2 regions of the Syntrophotalea acetylenivorans genome follow, and region 1 is predicted to be linked to the other one. Evidence: riboswitches for the same ligand, from Rfam matches in the RefSeq annotation. Region 1 holds a riboswitch; the other holds the start of a gene.
What was found. Region 1 has a riboswitch for thiamine pyrophosphate ahead of thiD (bifunctional hydroxymethylpyrimidine kinase/phosphomethylpyrimidine kinase). Riboswitches for the same ligand answer to the same signal wherever they lie in the genome.
Positions count from the first base shown of each region.

Region 2: it holds a riboswitch for thiamine pyrophosphate, as region 1 does, so the genes downstream of both, thiF (sulfur carrier protein ThiS adenylyltransferase ThiF) here and thiD (bifunctional hydroxymethylpyrimidine kinase/phosphomethylpyrimidine kinase) in region 1, are expected to answer to the same signal.

Region 1 covers NZ_CP015519.1:3,078,226-3,083,524, forward strand. The annotation lists gene thiC (phosphomethylpyrimidine synthase ThiC) at 1-2, opposite strand, end outside; gene thiD (bifunctional hydroxymethylpyrimidine kinase/phosphomethylpyrimidine kinase) at 77-1,531, opposite strand; TPP riboswitch at 1,617-1,721, opposite strand; gene alr (alanine racemase) at 1,936-3,069, shown strand; gene A7E78_RS14130 (ASKHA domain-containing protein) at 3,434-4,666, shown strand; gene purH (bifunctional phosphoribosylaminoimidazolecarboxamide formyltransferase/IMP cyclohydrolase) at 4,782-5,299, shown strand, end outside.
Region 2 covers NZ_CP015519.1:1,895,176-1,900,474, reverse strand. The annotation lists gene thiH (2-iminoacetate synthase ThiH) at 1-795, opposite strand, end outside; gene A7E78_RS08730 (thiazole synthase) at 798-1,568, opposite strand; gene thiS (sulfur carrier protein ThiS) at 1,597-1,797, opposite strand; gene thiF (sulfur carrier protein ThiS adenylyltransferase ThiF) at 1,811-2,614, opposite strand; TPP riboswitch at 2,661-2,763, opposite strand; gene A7E78_RS08715 (FprA family A-type flavoprotein) at 2,946-4,130, opposite strand; gene rd (rubredoxin) at 4,368-4,526, opposite strand; gene rbr (rubrerythrin) at 4,675-5,214, opposite strand.

The sequences.
Region 1 (5,299 bases):
ATTAGTCTACCTTTCAGATCTCTTACATGTAAGTTTTTGCGAACGCTTCATAAATCTCAGGGTTGATAAAGAGGATTCATTGCTCAGTTCGATCAATTGTTCTCATCAGCTTTTGCGCTGCGGCAAAGTGATTGACCGGCCCGTGGCCGGCACCGAGATCGGGGGCGGTGCGGATCGCCTCGGTGATAAATTCTTTGGCCAGGGTGACCGCCTGCGGCAGAGGGTGACCGCTTGCCAGCAGGGCGGCGATGGCGGCTGAACTTGTGCAGCCGGTGCCGTGGGTATTGCGACAGTCGATGCGTTTAGCCGGCAGACGGTACAGGGTCTCACCGTCCAGCAGCAGATCGATGGCTTCCCCCTCGAGATGGCCGCCTTTGAGCAGCACGTTGCGCGCCCCGAGCTGCTGCAGCCGTCGCCCGGCCTTTTCCATGTCTGCTTCGTTATACACCGGCAGGCCGGTTAGCTCGGCGGCTTCCGGCAGATTGGGGGTGAGCAGATAGGTTTGGGGCAGCAACTGGTTGCGGCAGGCTTCGACGGCTTCCTGTCTAAGGAGCGGGGCGCCGCCCTTGGCGATCATTACCGGATCGACCATTGCCAGTAGACCGTGCTGTTTTAGGCGGTCGGCGACCAGGCGAACGATGCCGGCGTCGAGGAGCATACCGGTTTTAATCACCTCCGGGGCGAGATCGTCCAACACCGCTGCCAACTGTTCGTCGACAAAGTCGACAGGCACCGGGTGAATGCCCCGTACCCCGCAGGTGTTCTGGGCGGTCAGGGCGGTGATGACGCTCATGCCGTAGCTGCCCAGCAGGGTGATGGTTTTCAGGTCGGCCTGGATGCCGGCCCCGCCGCCGCTGTCGGAACCGGCCACGGTCAGCACCCGGCCATGGGGGACAGGTTGACGTCGGTTGAACTGCAGGGCGATTTCACGGGCCGCAAGGGCCGGCGCGGGGTCGGCCATAACGGCTGATATCAGGGCGATAGAATCAGCACCGGCTTCGATTACTTCGCCGACCCGATCGCGGTTGATGCCTCCGATAGCTACCAGAGGTACGTCGATGGCTTGGCGAATGGCACGCAAGGTATCGAGGCCGATATGCACCGCATCGCTTTTGCTTCCGGTCGGATAGATGCTGCCGACAGCCACGTAGTCGGCCCCGGCTTCTTGTGAAGCGACCGCCTGCTCAACGGTACGGTTCGAGGTGCCGATAATTTTATCCGGACCGAGTAAAGTGCGGGCCGCAGCGACAGCCATATCCTGCTGGCCGAGGTGCACGCCGTCGGCCTGACAGTCCATGGCCAGATGCGGATCGTCATTGATAATGAACAGGGCTCCGGCCTGTCGGCACAGGTCGGCCAGTTGTTTGGCCTCGCTTTGTATTTCGGCGGCAGAGCGGTCCTTGGCCCGGTACTGAACGATGGCCGTCCCACCTTGCAGGGCCGCGCGTACCTTGGTGAAGAGCTGTTCACCTCGCGCGCCATCGGTAATGAGATAAAGGCCGGTCAGTTTGTCTGTTTTACTGTCATTCATGGCCAGAAGTCTTTCGGTCCTTGCCGTTGGGCAAAATAAAAACGCCACGGTCGGTTGCGGGACACGTGACGATAGAAACGGTAATCGGCTCTAGTCACCGCTTCCCTCCGCCGGTATGACCCGGATCAGGTTCTAAGGGTCGCTCCGCCCTTGACGGAACTCTCAGTATGATACACCCCTAGCGGTCTGTCGATGCTGACATTGTATAGTATCTTTCCGGCGTACGGTAATTTTTGTCACCGCTGTCGGTAGCCGTGACTCTATCGGAAGGGGGTCGATTCTGTCAAGGCGAGGGGGCGGTAGTGACGACATTTGTCCTTTACAGCCTTCCAGCGGCGTACTAAAATTTCCTACTTCATTTTCCGCTCCATACATCTGTTTGCTCCAACACGGAATTCGCCACCATGCACCATTGCCAGGGACATCGCCCCACCTACGTTGAAATTGATCTTGCCGCCTTGCAGCACAATTTTCGCCAGGCCCGTCACCAGGCCGGCGACGGCTGCGCGTTGCTAGCGGTGGTCAAGGCCGATGCTTATGGTCACGGTGCCGATCGCATCGCCCCGGCTTTGCAGCAGGCCGGGGCCGACCTGTTCGGGGTGGCGATGGTCGAAGAGGGGGTGGAATTACGCCGGGTTGGAGTCAATCGCCCGATCCTGGTGCTGGGTGGAGTTTATCCAGGCCAGGAGCCGGATATACTGGCCAATCAACTGGTGCCAGTGATTTTCGATCTGGAGACCGCGTACCGTCTCAACACCCTTGCTTTGGCCGAAGGCCGGAAACTTTCCTACCATCTCAAGGTCGATAGCGGCATGGGGAGGCTCGGTTTTCGTGCTGAGGAATTACCGGCAACCCTGACGGCATTGGCCGCGTTACCGGGATTGGCTATGGATGGTCTGATCTCCCACCTTGCCGTGGCGGACGACCCGACCCATCCCTTAACAGCTGAGCAGGTCCGTCTGTTTCGCGAGGCCCTTCGCCTGGTCCGCGCAGCCGGTTTTACTCCCAGGCACATTCATCTTAGCAACAGTGCCGCTCTGTTTTCCCAACAGTTCCCCGAGTGTAACCTGGTGCGGCCTGGTATCGTACTTTATGGTGGTCTTCCCGCTCCTGATTTTGCCGGGCGCCTCGACTTGCAGTCGGTGATGAGCTTTCGCACTGCGGTGGCCCAGCTTAAAGACATTCCGGCAGGAACCGGGGTTTCTTACGGTCACCGTTTCATCGCCGAACGCCCCACGAGGTTGGCGGCGATTCCGGTCGGCTATGCCGACGGCTACAGCAGGCATTTATCCAATGTGGGCGAAGTACTGATTCGCGGCCAGCGGGCGCCGGTGGCGGGGACTGTTTGCATGGACTGGACCTTGATCGACGTCACCGATATACCATGCGTTGAGGTTGGCGACGAGGTTACCCTGCTTGGGCGAGACAACGGCCAGGTGATTACTGCTGAAGAGTGGGCGCAACGGATTGATACCATCAATTATGAGGTCTTCTGCCAGATCAGTAAACGGGTGCCGCGGGTTTATCTGGGTGGTTGAAGTATAAAACACGTGCAAAGTGGGTTTTGTCCGGTTAGCAACTTGCCTTTTGAGATTGCTAATAGAAATGCTTAACCGCGGGGTTGCGTCCCCGCGCGACGCCTTACTCTTTTTGTTGCGCGGCAAAAGAGTAAGCAGAAAAGCGCGCCCCGGCTCCTGGTCCTGCGGGTCCCCTGCGCTTCGCAGACGTTTTGCGGGCGGAAAAAAACTCGCTGGCGCTCAAACAGTTTTCCCGCCTGTTTCGCAAAACGCCCACTTCGCTCCGGCGGCGTCACAGGGGAGGGAAGGGCAAAGAGAAGTAAGACGCCCGGCCGGACGGAACTGGCCGATTTATTCCAGTTTAGATCCAAAGAGGGGCAGTGCTGTGACAGATAAAGAGACATTATTGGCCCTCGATCTGGGCACCACCACCCTGGCCGGCCGACTCATCGACCGCCGTGGGCAAGTGATAGCCGAAGCGACCCTGCGCAATCCCCAGGCCTCGTTGGGGGCGGACATCGTTAGCCGGCTGGAACTGGCCTTGAAGGGGCAGGGAAAGCAGCTGCAAAAGCTGTTGGTTGAAGGTTTGGAACGCCTGATTGGCGAGTTGCTGCGGGCTGCCGGCGTGAACCGTGAGGACATCAGTTCCGCTGCTGCGGCGGGAAACGCCGGCATCAGTGTGCTGCTGCGATGCCTTCCGGTGGATAAAATCCTTTTCCCTCCCCATCGGCCGGAACAAAAGCAGGGACTGTATCTCTCGCCGGATCAGCTCGGCCTTGACCTTCCGGTGCCCCTCTACCTCTTCCCCCTGGTCACCGGCTATGTCGGCGGCGACCTTGTCGCTTTTCTGTTGGATCAGGCTCCTTACCGCAACAATACCCTCTATCTCGATATTGGAACCAATGGTGAATTGGCCCTGCATTCAAATGGACAATGGTGGACCACCTCGGTAGCTGCCGGCCCGGCCTTTGAGGGTGAAGGGATCGGCTGTGGCATGGCCGCCGCAGCGGGAGCCGTCAGTGGTGTCACTCTGGACGGCGACCGTCTGCGCCTTGAGGTCATCGGTGGAGGCGTGCCTCGCGGGCTTTGCGGCAGCGGACTTGCCGAGACGGTTGCGGCGGCTCTGGAGGGCGGGCTGATCGACAGTCATGGTACTTTTGCCGACCCTTTGCAGGTGTCGAGCAATCTGGCCCGTTACTTGGACGGCGGGGAAGGCGAACGCTGCTTGCGGCTCTATAGGGATGCTACCGTCGATCTCTGCCTGACCCAGGAAGACCTGCGCACCTTTCAACTGGCCAAGGGCGCGATCCGGGCCGGGGTCGATTGTCTGCTGGCCAGAGCCGGGCTGGCCGCCGACTCTGTGGAGGAGGTTGTTGTGACCGGCGCCTTCGGCTTTTCCCTGGCGTCCCGTATACTGAAAAGGGTTGCCATGTTGCCGGAAAACATGATAGATAGGGTACGCTTCGCCGAGGCTGGTGTGCTGGCGGGTTGCTGCCGCTTCCTGCTCGATGAGGCGGGGTCTGAGAAGGCCCAGCGACTGGCCGATGCGCTGACTCCCTATCCGCTGTCCGGAACACCGGCTTTTGAAAAAGCCTTTTTAAGTGCCCTCGATTTCTAAAAAACCGCCTGCTGACGGTTTTTTTTATTTTTTGCAGACCGTGCGGCTCTTCTGCGTTCTTTAGCAGGGGAACTGCTAGAAATATTTTTGTATCAATGCAGGAAAGGACCTTGCTATGGCCGTCATCAAACGCGCCCTTATCAGTGTTTCGGATAAAACCGGAATTGTCGACTTCGCCAAACAACTCAGTACCTTTGGCGTAGCCATTCTCTCCACCGGCGGCACCGCTGCCCTGCTGCGCAAGGAAGGGTTGCAGGTACAGGACGTCTCCGACTACACCGGCTTTCCGGAAATGCTCGACGGCCGGGTTAAAACCCTGCACCCCAAGGTTCATGGAGGCCTGCTGGGAATGCGGGACAATCCTGCCCATGTGGCCAAAATGACTGAGCATGGCATCGAACCCATCGACATGGTCGTGGTTAATCTCTATCCTTTTGAGGCCACGGTAGCCAAAAAGGACTGCAGCCTGGAAGATGCTATTGAAAATATCGACATCGGTGGCCCGACCATGCTGCGCAGCGCGGCCAAGAATAATCGGGACGTAACCGTGGTCGTTGATCCGGCAGATTATTCGGTGGTACTGGCAGAGATGGGAGACAACGCCGGAAATGTTTCGGCAGAAACCAATTTCAA
Region 2 (5,299 bases), 1.2 Mb from region 1:
GCCGTCGGCAGGTCGCAGGCGCGGAAAGGAGATATTGATCCGGCTGCGCCAGAAGTGCTTGGCCAGGTAGCGGGCGTGCAGGCCGACATAAAATCCCTCTTTACGCCAGTCGCTCAGGCCGAGCAGGGCACCGATGCCGATGGAACGCAATCCGGCAGATCCTCCCCTTTCGGCGGCGTTCAACCGCCAGTCGAAGTCCCGTTTGGGTCCGTAGGGGTGCAGCTCGTCGTAGAGGCTGCGCTCATAAGTCTCCTGGTAGACGGTCAGGTTGTCGACACCGGCGGCGACCATCTGCGCATAACCGCATTCGTCCATGGGATAGACTTCAATGGAGATGGAAGAAAAAAACGGCCGTATCTTCTGCACCGCGGCAGCCAGATAGGCGTTTTCGACCGCGCCGGGCGCTTCGCCGGTCAGCAGTTGGATGTGGCGAAAGCCCCTTTCGTGCAGAATGCGGGCTTCGGCTTCCACTTCGTCGAGACTTAAGGTGCGGCGCTCCATCTGGTTGTCGGCGTTAAAACCGCAGTACAGGCAACTGTTGCAGCAGAGGTTAGACAGGTACAGGGGCGCATAGAGCTGAATGGTCTTGCCAAAGCGCTGCTGGGTGAGGCGATGGGCTCTTTGGGCCAATTGTTCGAGATAGCCTTCGGCGGCTGGTGATAGCAGCGCCGCCAGGTCCATCAGGCGCAGATGCTCGTTGGCCAGGGCCTGTTCGACCTGGGCGGGACCGGCAGCATCGATCAGCTGTTGCACCCGCTCTGGAGTCCATTGATTGAATTCGTTTAGAAAGGTCACGATCAATCTCGCAAAAAGCCGGTTAAGGGGCTGGAGGCTTCGGCCTGATCTTTGATAGCACCGAGACCGGCCAGGTAGGCCTCGCGTCCGGCCTCAACTCCTTTAGCGAATGCGGCCGCCATGCGGGCCGGATCGGGGGTGACGGCCAGGGCGGTGTTGACCAGTACGGCGTCGGCGCCCATCTCCATAGCCTCGGCGGCATGGGAGGGCGCGCCAAGACCGGCGTCGACCACCACCGGCACGATGGCCTGCTCGATGATAATGGCGATGCTGTCCCGGGTACGGACCCCCTTGTTGGTGCCGATGGGGGCGCCCAGAGGCATGACCGTCGCGGTGCCGACTTCCTGCAGGTGCTTGGCCAGCACCGGGTCGGCGTTGATATAGGGCAGCACGGTAAAGCCGTCTTTGACCAGGATCTCCGCCGCCTTAAGGGTTTCGATGGGGTCGGGCAGCAGGTAATAGGGATCGGGGGTCACTTCAAGCTTGACCCAGGGTTCGCAGCCGGCGGCCCGGGCCAGGCGCGCCAGACGCACCGCTTCTTCGGCGTCTCGGGCGCCGCTGGTGTTGGGCAGCAGCAGAAACCTGTCGCGGTCGATGTGGGCCAGCAGATCGTCATCGGGCTTGTCGATATCGACGCGACGCAGGGCGACGGTGACGATATCGCTGCCGGAGGCGTTCAGAGCCGCGGCCATCAGTTCATTTGAGGCGAATTTTCCGGTCCCGACCATCAGACGGGAGGCGAAGCTGCGGCCGGCGATTGTCAATTTGTCCATAATTTCCTCGATAATTTCTCTAAAATGCTCAGCCGCCGCCGACGAAACGGACGATCTCCAGTTCATCGCCATCGCGCAGGGGAGTTTGTTCAAAGTTGTCGCGGGGTACGATGTTTCGATTGAGTTCAACCGCCACCTGGCTGCAGGCAAGTTGCAGCTCCTGCAGCAGTTCGTGGATATTTGCGGCAGAACACGATTGTGGGCGGCCGTTTACGGTCAGGGTGATCATAATTGTTCCTCTATTACGGTTCTTCACCCAGCAACAGACGCAACACAGCGTTGGCCTGATGATGGGCGGCGACACCGACCCGCGGTGCCATCAGGCCGGTACCGGGGGCCGCGGCAGTTTCGCCGTCACCAACCAGATAGAGATTGCCAGCTGCGCGCCGGGTAACAATGTTGTTGGACGGGCCAAACCCTGCCATCCCGGAGCCGGCCACCAGTGGCTTACCGGGACATTGGCTGAGAAAGGTTTCGACCAGCATGGCTTTCTGCTCGGCGGCATCGAAGGCCTCGACCTGTACATCGACCTCGCTGAACAACTCTGAAACGTTTTCTGGGGTCAGACGCAGGACGTGGGCCTCCACCGTCACGTAAGGATTGATACGGGCCAGGGTGTCTTTGAGGGCATGGGCCTTGGGCTGTCCAAGCTGGTCGACAAAATATTGCTGGCGGTTGAGATTGGACGGTTCGACGACATCGAAGTCCACCAGAATCAAGCGGCCGATACCGCTGCGGGCCAGTGCCACCGCTATCGGCGAACCGAGTCCGCCGAGACCGGCGATGCCGACCGTGGCTTGTTTTAGACGCTTATGGACTCCGGGACTATGGCGAGCTACGAGTTGCGCTTCGAGTTCTTTAGCGGTTGGGATACGGCCGCGCTCAATAAAGACCAGAATATCGCCTTCGGCTAATAGCGGATCACCCGACTCGGCATGACCGTTTCGGATCAGCACATCCGCGTTGGGTTGAACCCGGTCCCGCAATTGGTGCAAGCGTGTGTCGGGCGTAATTTCCAGTGGTTGTTCGTTGAGTACTATTTGCATAATAATAAGAAAAGGTCGCGCATGGCGACCTTGACCGAAGAAAACCCCGGAGTTCGCGCCGCTTCCCTCCGCCGGAATGACCCGGATCAGGTTCAAAGGGTTGCCCGCTGTGGCCGGGCTCTCAGTTAGAAACTCCCCTAGGGCGTTGCATGGATTTTTGATTGTCGCGCCGCTACATTCGAACAGCACCAACGCTCTTTAAAAGTATCAACAGGGCCCGTTGGAGTCAAGGGGTCGCTTAGGTCGGTTGCATAAGCAAGAAGGCCGCACCCAAACAGGAGCGGCCTTCTTGTCGTTACATGGAAAACCCGACAGCCTCCGAGACAAGTATTTACTTCATTGCCTGGGCGATGCGGCGGCCGAATTCATAGCAGCTCTCGCATCCTTCCTGGTCTGGAACGTATTGTACTCGCAGCGGGTCTTCAACCATTTCCAGGTCCATGCCGGCCAATTGTTCGGCCACCAGCTTGGGGGCTTCGCCGCTCCAGCCGTAGGAGCCAAAGGCGGCTGCCTGCTTGTTCTTGGGCTTGAGCCCCTTGAGGTAGGTTAAAAAGTCGGCCACGGTCGGAAATAGCCCGTTGTTAAGTGTCGGAGAGCCGACCACGATAGCTTTGGCATCGAAGGCTTCGGTGACCACATCGCTGCGATGACAATGGCGCAGATTCATCGGTTTCGCCACCATGCCTTCGGCGGTCAGTCCGGCAACAATTTCATCGGCCATTGCCTCGGTGCTGTGCCACATGCTGTCGTAGATCACCAGGGCTTTGTTCTGTTGCGGTTGCAGTTCGCACCATTCGGCATAGGTTTCTACGATTTTCGCCGGATTGTCGCGCCAGAGAATACCGTGGTCGGGGCAGATCATTTCGATGGGCAGGTTGAGCCCGTTCAACTTGGTCAGTAATCCTTTGATCATCGGCGCAAAAAGCCAAAGGATGTTGGCGAAATATTTCTTGGCGTGGGGCATGATCGCCTCGCCGATCTGGTCATCGAAGTGCTCTGGGCCAGCATAGTGCTGGCCGAATGCGTCGCTGGAAAAGAGGATCTTGTCCTCTTTGAGATAGCTGAACATGCTGTCCGGCCAATGAATCATGCGGGTTTCGAAAAACTGCAGGGTGCGTTTGCCAAGAGACAACTCTTCACCGTCGGCAACCGCGCGAAAGTTGATCTTGTTTCCGAAATGGGCGGAGAGGTTTTTCAGGCCCATCTTCGAGCAGTAAACCGGTGTGTCTTTGCCGATTCTATGTACGACGCGGGGCAGGGCCCCGGAGTGGTCCATTTCGGTGTGGTTGCTGATGATATAGTCAATCTTTTTCGGATCGATCACCGAAGCGATTTTCTCCATCATCTGCTCGGTGAATTCTTCTTTCACCGTGTCGATCAGGGTAATTTTTTCGTCGATAATCAAAAAGGCATTGTAGGTAGAGCCCTTGTCCGTAGAGTAACCATGAAAATCACGGACATTCCAATCGGTGGCACCGACGTCATAAATGCCTTCGGCGATTTGTAGCGCTTTCATTGCGAGTCCTTTCCAGAGCCGCGAAACGGATGGCGTCGCAAAAAGTCCGCCCTACTGCGATGCGGCATTTTTTCAGGACCTCGACATACTAGATGTATGCCTTCACCCCTGAAAAAATACCAAGCCTTGTAGGACGAAATTTTTGCTTAGCCAGCCTGCGAGTTTTTACGAATGTATCAAAACGGATTCGGCCCCTGCGTTCCGTTAAGGATCCGCAGGGGCCGAACTGAATCTGAGTTATTCTTTATCGAATTGGTCTTTGGGGGCGCTGCAAATGGGACAAACCCAGTCCTCGGGGATGTCGGCGAAGGCGGTCCCGGGCGCAATGTCGTTGTCGGGGTCACCTACTTCAGGATCGTAAACATAGCCACAAACTAGGCAAACATACTTGTCCATGGGGTTCTCCTTTTTAATGGTGAGATTCGATCTTCGTTAACCGTTGCTATCATAAACGATTATTCAATGTTTTCCAACGCTTGTTTTGCAGCAGGGCGAGCCGACTGCGTCGGTCCGCCCTGCTGGAGTTGATCGCATAAAACAGCGATTAGAAATTAGTTTTGGTGATCTCAAAGAAGGCCTGGGGATGTTTGCACACTGCGCAAAGCTCAGCTGCCTTGCCCGTGTCGATCAGGTGGTGACCACAGTTGCGGCATTCCCAGGAAGTCGGTTCCGGTTTGGCGAATACGGTGCCGGCCTCGACGGCTTCGAGCAGTTTCTGGTAGCGTTCCTGGTGGGCTTTCTCAATGGCGCCAATGCCCTCGAACATGATGGCCAACTGAACAAAGCCTTCTTCGCGGGCTTCTTTGGCCATGCGAGGGTACATTTCGGTCCATTCCTCGTGTTCGCCGGCAGCCGCTTCTTTAAGATTTGCAATGGTGTCGCCGATGCCTTCCAGGGCTTTCAGGTGCAGCTTGGCATGGGCTTTTTCCTGGTTGGCTGTTTCTTCGAACAGGGCGGCGATCTGCTGATAACCTTCTTTTTTGGCGACAGCCGCGAAGTAGGTGTACTTGTTGCGTGCCTGAGATTCGCCGGCAAAGGCTTCCAAAAGATTCTGCTCGGTTTTGCTCCCTTTTAATTCTGCCATGGTCGTTCCTCCTAAGTTGAATGGATGGTTGGTCAAACAAGTTCATTCGGGCAATAAAGTCTGCCCACCTGTAAAAATCGGCTGT